One region of the Pseudoalteromonas sp. KG3 genome, then DNA from elsewhere that is predicted to be linked to it. Evidence: predicted binding sites of a transcription regulator. Region 1 holds the regulator's gene; the other holds the start of a gene.
What was found. The regulator ArgR, encoded in region 1, controls arginine synthesis, uptake and breakdown. The targets are predictions, from matches to a motif close to ANTGAATANNTATTCANT.
Positions count from the first base shown of each region.

Region 1 (6,036 bases):
ATGGAGCGCTACAGTCGTCGCAACCAAGCGGTATTTGAACGCCAATCTGGCGTTAATAGTGAAACGCTTTATAACTTAACAGGTAAAAGTGCTTGGCTCGCAACGGGGTTTTGTTGTGCTGTGCTGTTTTTTGCCTTTGCATTACCGGTTGCAGTGTTGATTGGTTATGCAGTTTCTTACGCTGAGCAAGCATGGAATAGCGCCTTTTTCCTTTATGCGTGGCAAAGTTTTAAGATCGCGATGATTGTTAGTGCAATCACAATCGTACTGAGTTTATTTGTGGTGTTTTATCAACGTATCGCTAAGCAAGCCTATCCGCTTATTCCAGGGCGTTTAGCCAGCACCGGTTACGCGCTGCCCGGTACCGTATTGGCCATAGCAGTGTTGTTACCTTTAAGCTTATTCGATGATAAATTAAACATTTGGTTAGAGCCGATGGGCTTTTCACCGGGCTTATTATTGAGCGGTACTTTATTTGCTATTATTTTTGCTTATGTAGTGCGTTTTTATGCCATTGCCCACGGCGCCGTTGAGGCAAGCTTTATGCGTATAAGCCCCTCTTTGGATATGGCAAGTCAATCAATGGGTAAAAGCCAAGGGCAAACATTACGTAAGGTGCATATTCCGTTATTACGGCGCGGCATTCTAACCGCCGCACTGTTGGTTTTCATTGAGTGCATGAAAGAGTTACCAGCCGCTTTGTTACTAAGACCGTTTAATTTTGAAACGCTAGCCACCCATGTTTTTCAGTATGTTAGTGATGAGCAATTAGAGCTAGCCTCAATTTCAGCGTTAGCAATCGTGGTGGTGGGGCTTGTGCCTTTGTATTTTGTTAATCGCTCAATGGAGCAACGTAGCTAAATGAGAAGTTAAATGAGCAGTTTAGTGTTAGAAAATTTATCGTATCAGTATAACGGCACTGCAGTCATTGAGGGCTTGGATTTAACCGTCGCAAAAGATGAAATTGTCTGCTTACTTGGTGCCAGTGGGTGTGGCAAAACGACGACCTTAAAAGCGATTGCAGGGCTCATTACAGCACAGCAGGGTAAAGTCTTTATTGATGCTAAGTTGATCAGCGATGAACAGCGGTTTTTAGCACCTGAACATCGTAATATTGGTATGATGTTTCAAGACTATGCGCTATTCCCACATTTAACGGTGGCTGACAATATTGCCTTTGGCTTAACAAAAATGAGCAAAGCACAAAAACAACAACGTGTTAATGAAATGCTTGAGCTGGTGCATTTAGTTGGTTGTGCTGAACGTTTTCCTCATCAACTATCCGGTGGTCAGCAGCAACGTGTTGCCATTGCCAGAGCGCTTGCTTATAACCCGAGTTTACTGTTATTAGATGAACCGTTTTCAAATATTGATACCCAAGTGCGCTTTGAGCTTATTGCTGATATTCGGCGCATTATCAAAAATCAGCAAGTATCCGCAGTGTTTGTCACCCATTCCAAAGAAGAGGCGTTTGCATTTGCAGATACATTGGCAATTATGGATTGCGGTAAAATTGTTCAACAAGGCACGCCGGAGCAGCTTTTTAACACGCCAAACTCAAAGGTAGTTGCAGAATTTCTTGGTCAGGGCATATACTTAGACGCAGAAGCATTAACAGCAACTGAATATACTACTGCTTTTGGGCGAGTTGAATCATTGCTTGCACAAAGCCATGCAAAGCATGTTGGGCAACTCTATGTTCGCCCACATCATCTTGAACTAATGCCTTTGCAACCACAAAGCAGTCCTGCAAACACGGTGACTATATTAAACCGCCGATTTGTTGGCTCACACTTTGTGTATAAGGTTATCATTGCTGGGCAAGAAATTGATGTTGCTGCTCAGTTGGGTCAATCATTTTTAGTAAATGACGATGTAACTATAAGAATAACACCGCACACGGTTAACTTTTTCGCTGAATAACTACATTCACGTTCTACCGTGTAGGACTTTTGAGTTAAGGAAATACCATGGCGCAAGCGCAGTCAGGGATTTGTGCTGAAGCAAACTTGCACGGTTTACATTTATTTTTTAATGTACTTGATGGCCACGATGAGTCATTACGCAAAAAATTAAAATATGTGAGTGCTATTCAAGATGAGTTTTCAGATCAGTTCTCTGAATCTATGCTCTCTAGTGTGGTGGCTGTAGGGGCGCAGTATTGGCCGCATATTTTGCCTGAGTTTCTGCCGAGTCAATTACAGAGTTTTCCTAATATTACCCATAGCGATCATGTTATGGGTGCACAGCCGTTTGATTTGTTTGTGCAAATTCGCTCCGACCGAGAAGATGTCAATCATCTGTTTGCATTACAAATACTGAAATTATTCTCCCCTGATGTTGAACTCGTTGAACAGGTAAGAAACTTTCGTTTTCTTGATGGCCGTGATTTTAATGGTTTTATCCTCGGTGGTGACACACCACATGGCCGCCAAAAACGCCTCACTGCGTTAATTAATAAACCGGATCACTTTGAAGACCAAGGCAGTTATGTGCATATCCAACGTTATAAACATGACTTGAGTGTATGGCAAAATCTACCATTGAGTGAACAAGAACAAATAATGGGCCGTACGCGCTTAGATAATAACTTAATTTTCCCCGCAGTGGAAAATAGCCATGCAGTACGCACTGAGCTTAAAGATGAGCAAGGTCAACCACTGCAGTTGAATCAAAACATGCCTTATGGCGATGTGTATGAGCAGGGAATATTGGCGATCAGTTATGCGGCGCAGGGTAATGCGTTTGAGCAAATGTTATTGAGTCGATTGGGGCAGGGCGATTGCTATGACCACTGGCTCGATTTTACGCAAGCTGATATGGGTTCAGCATTTTTCGCCCCATCAATTAGCTTTTTAAAGCAGCTATAACTGTTTAAACCGTATCAAATAAAACGCGCACCCGCTCGAGTGTTACATCAATCTCGGAAATTTTTGCTGGGGCGATAAAAATCGTATCGTCACCGGCGATAGTGCCAAGTACACCATCTGCTTTACCTAATGAGTCTAACAATCGAGCGATCAGCTGTGCAGCACCTGGGCTGGTACGAATGATGATCATCATTTCGTTATGCATAATATCAATCACTAACTGGCGTAACGGGCTTTTTGCCGTTGGAACACCCATTTCCGCAGGCAAACAATAAACCATTTCTTGTTTGGCATTACGTGTGCGAACTGCGCCGAACTTGCTTAACATGCGGGAGACTTTACTTTGGCTGATATTATCAAAGCCCTGTTCTTTTAAAGCATCGACTATTTCGCCTTGAGAACCAAAATTTTCTTCTTTTAAAAGTGCTTTAAAGGCTTTAACTAACGCTTCTTGTTTATCTTGTGGTTGCATGTTGTTGTTCTGCTCTGTTATTTGATGACCTAAATTCTACACAAAAATGCATATTTATGCAGTAGTTGTTTAGCTTTGCTTACTCTTTGGCCTTTGTAAATAAAAAAAATTTACAACTATGGTCGAAATTATATGCAAAATAAGCAGGATAAATTTGTCTTTAGGCGCTAATTTCTTTATCTTAGTGCCACAAATATTTTCTACCTTAAATTACGGAGAATTCCAATGAAAGTTGCTGTATTAGGTGCTGCTGGCGGTATCGGTCAAGCGTTGTCTTTATTATTAAAAACAGGCTTACCAGCTGGTTCTGAATTATCACTTTATGATGTTGCTCCAGTTGTTCCTGGTGTTGCTGTTGATCTTTCTCACATCCCAACTGACGTTAAAGTTGCAGGTTTTGGTGCTGATGCACTAGATCAAGCATTAACGGGTTGTGATATCGTGCTTATCCCTGCTGGCATGCCACGTAAGCCAGGTATGGACCGCGCTGATTTATTCAACGTAAATGCTGGTATCATTAAAACATTAGCTGAAGGTATTGTTGCTAACTGCCCTAAAGCATTAGTAGGTATCATCACTAACCCAGTAAATGGCACTGTGCCAATTGTTGCTGAAGTATTCAAAAAAGCGGGTACTTACGATGCGAAACGTGTTTTCGGTATCACTACTTTAGATGTGATCCGTTCTGAAGCGTTTATCGCTGAGCTTAAAGGTGTTGATGTTGCAACTGTGAAAGTACCAGTAATTGGTGGTCACTCAGGTACAACAATTCTACCGCTTCTTTCTCAAGTTGAAGGTGTTACTTTCACAGATGAAGAAGTTGCTGCATTGACTCCTCGTATCCAAAATGCCGGTACTGAAGTAGTTAACGCTAAAGCGGGCGGGGGTTCTGCTACATTATCAATGGGCGCTGCTGCTGCTCGTTTTTGTATGTCGCTAGTTAAAGGCTTACAAGGTGAAGACGTAGTCGATTACGCATACGTTGCTGTTGAAAATGGCGATGCTGCATACTTTGCTCACCCAGTACGTTTAGGTAAAAATGGCGTAGAAGAAATTCTTTCATACGGCGAGCTAAGCGCATTTGAACAGCAAGCTAAAAATGATATGCTTGATACGCTTAAAAAAGATATCCAAGAAGGTGTTGATTTCATCAACGCATAATCTTGATTTACCTCGGCAGTTCGTTGAGGTAAAGATTAAAAAAGCCTGCATTTGCAGGCTTTTTTGTGCTCGAAGGGTTGTTGTTCGCTAATAATTACGATCAACAGCAATACGTGCCAAGCTGATCAAGGCTTCTTTATATGGCGATTCATCTAATACCGCTAAACAGGCAATCGCCTTGTCAGCTTCTTCGTTGGCTTTATCCATTGTGAATTCAAGCGCTTTAGTTTCGTTTAGGGCTGTTAAAATTGCCTCTAAATGATCCATACCGTTATTGTGTTCAATGGCATCGCGAATTAATTGTACTTGCTCTGCACTCCCGTGACGCATCGCATAAAGTAGTGGTAGGGTTGGCTTACCTTCAGCTAAATCGTCACCAATATTTTTACCTAACTGCTCTGCATCTGCATTGTAATCAAGTACATCATCGACTAACTGAAAAGCGGTGCCTAAGTGCATACCATATAAGTTAAGTGCTTTTAAAGTTGCTTCGTCTTGCTCGGTAATGATTGCAGCAAGACCGGTTGCAGCTTCAAAGAGCTTTGCTGTTTTCGAGTAAATAACCTGCATATAACTGTCTTCAGTGGTATCAGGATCATTACAATTCATTAGTTGTAACACTTCACCTTCGGCAATTACATTGGTGGCATCGGCAAGTATTTGCATCACTTGCATTTTACCGAGGCCCACCATCAGCTGAAATGAGCGAGTGTAAATAAAGTCACCAACCAGTACGCTTGCAGCGTTACCAAACTCAGCATTTGCTGTAGGTGTACCGCGGCGTAAATTTGATTCATCGACGACATCATCATGCAATAATGTGGCAGTGTGAATAAATTCAACAATAGTTGCTAAAGTGACATGATCTTTGCCTTCATAGCCAAGCGCCTTAGCCGCTAAAATAGCCAACATAGGGCGAACACGCTTGCCGCCGCTGTTAACTATATATAAGCCGAGCTGATTGACAAGTGCTACATCAGAGCGCATTTGTGCGTAAATTAGTTGATTGACGTCATTCATATCGTTTTCGATTAACGCCTGGATAGCTTTTATATCCATTGATCTCCGAGCCAATTTTAATGGGTATACGGGGCTGATTGTACAACAAAAAACAGCTTTGCTCGACAGTTTGTGACGATTCGCTGAAAAAACACGGTTAAGCTGCTTAATTTAACCTTAATTTGCCAAGATAACTTTTTAATTTAAGAAATTAACGTCAATTCAACATGATTGTTTTTTATTCTCAGAGTGCGTTTATCTGTGGTGTAATTTATTTGTCATCAAACGCTAAAAAGGCTTGGCATAATGCCAATTTAATATAAAATAGAGGAAAATATTGAATCGCTCTCAATGCAGCTATTTTTTATTCATTTAATTAATAAAACAGGCTTGCTAGTTTTTGCACATTAGCGTAAACTTCGCGCCCTATTGAATAATATTTTAGTTGCGTCGATTTGAGGGCGCACAGACGGAGTTAATTATGTACGCGGTTTTCCAAAGTGGTGGTAAACAGCACCGTGTGACTGAAGGTCA
Region 1 is NZ_CP098523.1:3,356,409-3,362,444, forward strand. It holds gene NDQ71_RS15765 (iron ABC transporter permease) at 1-861, shown strand, start outside; gene NDQ71_RS15770 (ABC transporter ATP-binding protein) at 874-1,923, shown strand; gene NDQ71_RS15775 (Dyp-type peroxidase) at 1,971-2,870, shown strand; gene argR (transcriptional regulator ArgR) at 2,875-3,342, opposite strand; gene mdh (malate dehydrogenase) at 3,568-4,503, shown strand; gene ispB (octaprenyl diphosphate synthase) at 4,591-5,562, opposite strand; gene rplU (50S ribosomal protein L21) at 5,984-6,036, shown strand, end outside.

Region 2 (6,036 bases), 770 kb from region 1:
CTGACACCTTGTAGCAATTCTATTGCGTTGATACTGCTTGCACCGGTTGTGATTTTTACCAGTTGTGCGGTGTCGCCGATGACTTTGTAAACCTGTGTACCACCTTGCTGCATGAATGCACCGCGTTTAATTTGTAAAACGTCATCACGGTTTTCTAATAAAATGCGTGCTGTTAAGCGTTGATTCTGGCGAATACCTTTGAGCTCTTCGTCAAAGCGCACTCGAGTTGTTACTTCACGATTATTTACTTCAGGTGAAATTGCCGATAACAGGCCAGTCACTTTTTTTGCGCCAAGTGTTAGCTCAACTTCCATTCCGAGTCCTAGCTCATTGGCATAGCTTTCTGGTACTTGCAGCTGCGCTTCAAAATTACTTAAATCGACCAAGGTCATTAACGGCTGACTTTGCGTAACGGCTTCTTTTTGTTGCACCAGTAAGTTACCAACAATGCCGTTGACGCTGGCTTTAATTGTTAAGTTTCTAACTTGGCGGTTTAAGTCATCCACAATCAATTGTTGGCGTGCGAGATCGCGCTCTGCAGCTTTGAGTTCAAATGCGAGAGTGTCTTTAGCAAGTTCAACTTCTTGCTGGGCGTGTTTATATGAAAGCTTGGCACGGGCAAGATCATCCACTGCTTTTTCTAAATCAATTTGGCTGATCAAGTTTTTTTCGATAGACAGCTTAGCACGACGATTTTCCCTGTCTGCCGCATTAAGCTCAACTTGGACGAGATCCAATGTTTTGGTTAAGCTTAACTTTTGTCGGCGTGCTTCTAAGTGCTTACGTTGTAATTCACCATCAAGGCGGGCTAACACCGATTGTTGCTGTTTCAGTTCATTATTGAGTTCTGGGCTATCGACTAACGCGATAATGTCACCTTTACTGACTTCATCGCCGGCTTTAACTTGTAAATCAACATAACCACGCTCAGGGCTGTAAACCTTGGGAGCATTTGCAGCAACAATTCTACCGCTGGCCGCGACATCGCGAACTAAACGGCTCAAATTAACGGTCGCAATTTGTAATGAAGCCCGATCAACGGAAATACTGCCTGGGTTACTGCCCATAAACGCTTGGGCACACAAAGCAATAATGGCCAGTGTCAGTACAACGAGGATAACGGGCTTTTTATAATTGCGCTTTGGTGTCACGCTTATATCTTGTCCGCTGGTGTCTTTAATCATAAGTGATCCTTAGCTATGTCTATTTTCGCAGTAAGTGATCATCAAGCTCACTGCAAGCACAGTGATTGGTGAAACTAAAAATAAGCTGAGAATAAACATAAGTTGTGTCCTGTAATTATCTTTTCATGTTTATTCGAATATCATGCCAATAATTAATGTCTTTACTTTCAATGGATTAATGTTTTTTATGAAAAATGAATGTGTCCGTGGACAGAATAAGTGTCCACGGACACTTATTTTTTAAAACAGCTTTCCGTCTAGGGAAAGGGATCCACTGTTAAAATAAAATTGGAGCGCGTAATTTATGCAATTATGTTCATTTTTATTGATAGTTATGCATGAGTTTGCTAATTCTCAGGGGCGATTGAAATAAGTTTGTTTGAAGTTATTACTCTAAGCCGATTGGGGATAGCGATTTATGCATACGTAAAAAGGTAATAAATAACAATAAAGATAAAATGCATACAATATAAACAGTGAATAAATATTCACTTTTTCGATGGTTTACGTTGACGTAAACTGTAAGTTGGTGGTGTGGTGTTTTTTACAACTTGTTAAATATGACACCAGTGTCATAAAAAAATAACGGGTGAATTATCGCTAAATGTTAAAAATAGACATGAAATAAAAAGATTGTGTTGTAGTGAGAAATATTCAAGAATGTGAATATGTATTCAAAGTGCTATTGACTCAATGTGCAATTGGCGATAGTTTTGACTGTCTGCTAGCAAACCGTCGAGAAGGTCATTCATAGCTAGCTGTTGTAGCAAGGGGAGGGGTCTATGTTATACGACTCAAAATTAGAAAAAGATAATTGTGGCTTTGGCTTAATTGCCCAGGTCAATGGTCAAGCAAGTCATCGCTTAATTCGTACAGCGATCACCGGCTTAGACCGTATGGAACACCGTGGTGGTATTTCTGCCGACGGCAAAACAGGCGATGGCTGTGGCTTATTATTACAAAAGCCAGATAGCTTTTTTCGTGCGATTGCCGCTGAACAAAATTGGCACTTAGGTAAAAATTATGCCGTTGGCATGATTTTCCTAAATTCAGATCCAGTACTTGCGCAAGCTGCAAAAGATATATTGAGTGAAGAACTCGAAAAAGAAACCCTCAATATTCAAGGTTGGCGCGTAGTACCAACTGATGAATCATGTTTAGGACCTATTGCAATAAAGCAGTTACCTAAATTTGAACAAATCTTTGTTAATGCACCTGAGGGCTGGCGTCCAAAAGATTTAGAGCGCCGCTTATATGTTGCTCGTCGCCGTGCTGAAAAACGTTTAGCCAGTGACGAAGGCTTTTATATTGCCAGCTTGTCAGGGTTAGTAACTATCTACAAAGGCTTAATGATGCCGGTGGATTTGCCTAACTTCTATTTAGATTTAGCTGATATTCGCATGACCAGTGCGATTTGTGTGTTCCACCAACGTTTTTCGACTAATACGCAACCACGCTGGCCTTTAGCTCAGCCGTTTCGTTATTTAGCGCATAATGGTGAGATCAACACTATACAAGGTAATCGTCAGTGGGCACGTGCTCGTTCATATAAGTTTGCATCGCCGCTTATTCCAGATTTGCAAAGTGCAGCGCCATTTGTCAATGAAACCGGCTCGGATTCATCAAGCCTAGATAATATGCTTGAACTGTTTTTAGCTGGTGGCATGGATTTATTCCGTGCTATGCGAATGCTAGTGCCACCCGCATGGCAGAAAAACCGTGCGATGGATGATGACTTACGTGCATTTTACGACTTTAACTCAATGCACATGGAACCATGGGATGGCCCTGCGGGTATTGTGATGTCGGATGGGCGCTTTGCCGCCTGTAACTTGGACCGTAATGGCCTGCGTCCGGCACGTTATGTGATCACTCAAGATGGCTTTATTACTCTAGCTTCTGAAGTGGGGATTTGGGATTACACCGCCGATGAAGTGGTTGAGAAAGGCCGCGTTGGCCCTGGTGAATTACTGGTAATTGATACCCAGCTTGGCAAGATTTGGCACTCAGATGAAATTGACCGCGATCTTAAATCTCGCCATCCTTATAAAGCATGGCTTGAAGCCAATGTTAAGCGCCTAACCCCGTTTGAGCAGTTATCTGAGCAAGACGCAGGGAACCGTTCATTTGATGATCAAACATTGCTCAAATACCAAAAAATGTTTGGTTATACCAATGAAGAGCTTGATAGCGTCATTCGCGTAATGGGTGAAATTGGTCAAGAAGCCACTGGCTCAATGGGTGATGACACGCCATTTGCAGTGCTTTCTGAAGGTAACCGTTCATTATTTGATTACTTCCGTCAAAAGTTTGCGCAAGTAACCAATCCGCCAATCGATCCACTACGTGAAAACCACGTAATGTCATTAGCGACCTGTATTGGTAGTGAGCAAAACGTATTTAACGAGACCACAGGTCACGCGAAACGTTTACAGTTTGATACACCAATTTTAATGTATGCTGATATGCAGCAGCTACTTAGTGCCGATCAAGCGCATTACAGCTACTGTAAAATTGATATCACTTACAGCAAAGAAGAAGGCCTTGGCGATGCGGTAACCCGTATTTGTGATGAAGCACAAGAAAAAGCCGCTGGTGGCTGTGTCATGTTGTTTCTAAGTGACCGTAACTTTGACGAAGATAAATTACCAATTCCTGCGGCTATGGCTGTAGGTGCTGTACAAAAGCGTTTAGTTGATAATAACTTACGTTGTGAATCAAACATTATTATTGAAACTGGTAGCGTGCGTGATGCACACCAATTTGCAGTATTAATCGGCTTTGGTGCAACGGCAATTTACCCGTACCTTGCTTATGAATCACTGGTTGCGATGAGCGACTCAAAAGTGATTAACAAAAGCTATTGTGAAGTCACGCTTGCGTATCGTAATGCAATCAACAAAGGCTTGTACAAGATCATGTCAAAAATGGGTATTAGTACCGTGGCATCGTATCGTTGTTCAATGTTATTTGAAGCGGTTGGTTTATCAGACGCTATTGTTGATACCTGTTTTAATGGTGTGGCGAGCCGCATTAAAGGTGCGTGTTTTACAGATTTTGATGACGACCAGCGCAAACTTCACACATTAGCATTGAGTAAGCGCAAATTACTCAGCCATGGCGGCTTATTAAAGTATGTACATGGCGGCGAGTATCACGCGTACAACCCAGACGTTATTCAAACGCTGCAAAAAGCAGTGCGCTCAGGTGAATACAGTGATTACAGCGTATATGCTGATCTGGTTAATAAACGCCCCATCGCCACATTGCGTGACATGCTAGCACTTAAATTGCCAGCAGAAGGTATCAGCATTGATGATGTTGAACCTGCAACAGAGCTATACAAGCGTTTTGACTCTGCAGCAATGAGTATTGGTGCATTATCACCAGAGGCGCATGAAGCACTTGCTATTGCGATGAACCGTTTAGGTGGTTGTTCAAACTCAGGTGAAGGCGGTGAAGATAAGCTACGTTATGGCACTGAGAAAAACTCACGTATCAAGCAAGTTGCCTCGGGTCGCTTTGGGGTAACACCGCACTACTTACGCAGTGCCGACGTTATTCAAATTAAAGTAGCACAAGGTGCAAAACCAGGCGAAGGTGGCCAATTACCGGGTGAAAAAGTCACGCCTTATATTGCCAAGCTGCGTTATTCGGTACCGGGTGTAACTTTGATTTCACCACCACCGCATCATGACATTTATTCAATTGAAGATTTAGCTCAACTTATTTTCGATTTAAAACAAGTAAACCCTAAAGCGCTGATCTCAGTAAAACTGGTATCTGAGCCAGGTGTTGGCACGATCGCAACGGGTGTTGCTAAAGCCTATGCTGATTTAATTACTATTTCTGGCTATGACGGCGGTACTGGCGCAAGCCCGCTTACCTCGGTTAAATACGCAGGGAGCCCATGGGAACTTGGCCTTGCTGAAACACAGCAAGCGCTGGTTGAAAACGGTTTACGCCATCGTATTCGTTTGCAAACAGATGGTGGTTTAAAAACCGGCCTTGATATCATCAAAGCAGCTATTTTAGGTGCTGAAAGTTTTGGTTTTGGTACAGGCCCTATGGTGGCGCTTGGTTGTAAATACTTACGTATTTGTCACTTAAATAACTGTGCGACCGGTGTTGCAACCCAAGACGATACACTGCGTCAAAAGCATTATCATGGCTTACCTGAGATGGCGATGAACTACTTCAAGTTTATTGCTCAAGAAGCGCGTGAGATCATGGCAAGCTTAGGTGTTGCTAATTTAACAGACTTAATTGGTCGTCTTGATTTACTTGAAGCCATTGAAGGTAAAACCGCTAAGCAGAAAAAAATTGACTTATCGTCGGTGATTGCTCAGCCAAATAACCCAACTGGTGAAACCCTGTTTTGTAGTGCGCCAAATTCGTCGCATTACTTAGGCAAGTTAAACGAAACGTTACTTGCTAAAGCACAACAAGCAATTGACGAAAGCACTGGTATTTCACTGGTAAGCCGTATTTGCAACACTGACCGTTCAGTGGGCGCGATGTTGTCAGGCTATATTGCTGATAAACATGGCAACCAAGGCATGGCCGCAGATCCGGTAACAATCGAATTACACGGTACAGCGGGTCAATCATTTGGTGTATGGAATGCCGGTGGCCTTGAAATGACATTGGTCGGCGATGCTAACGATTACGTTGGTAAAGGTATGGCTGGCGGTAAGCTGGTAATTCGCCCACCACTGGGTTCATCGTTTGAAAGCCATAAAGCAACCATTGCAGGGAATACCTGTTTATATGGTGCAACGGGTGGCAAGCTGTTTGCTGCAGGTTGTGCTGGAGAGCGTTTTGCGGTTCGTAACTCAGGCGTGCAAGCGGT
Region 2 is NZ_CP098523.1:198,695-204,730, forward strand. It holds gene NDQ71_RS01160 (efflux RND transporter periplasmic adaptor subunit) at 1-1,184, opposite strand, end outside; gene gltB (glutamate synthase large subunit) at 1,967-6,036, shown strand, end outside.
Region 2: a site for ArgR is predicted at 1,846-1,863, ahead of gltB (glutamate synthase large subunit). Genes of this name have one in related genera too.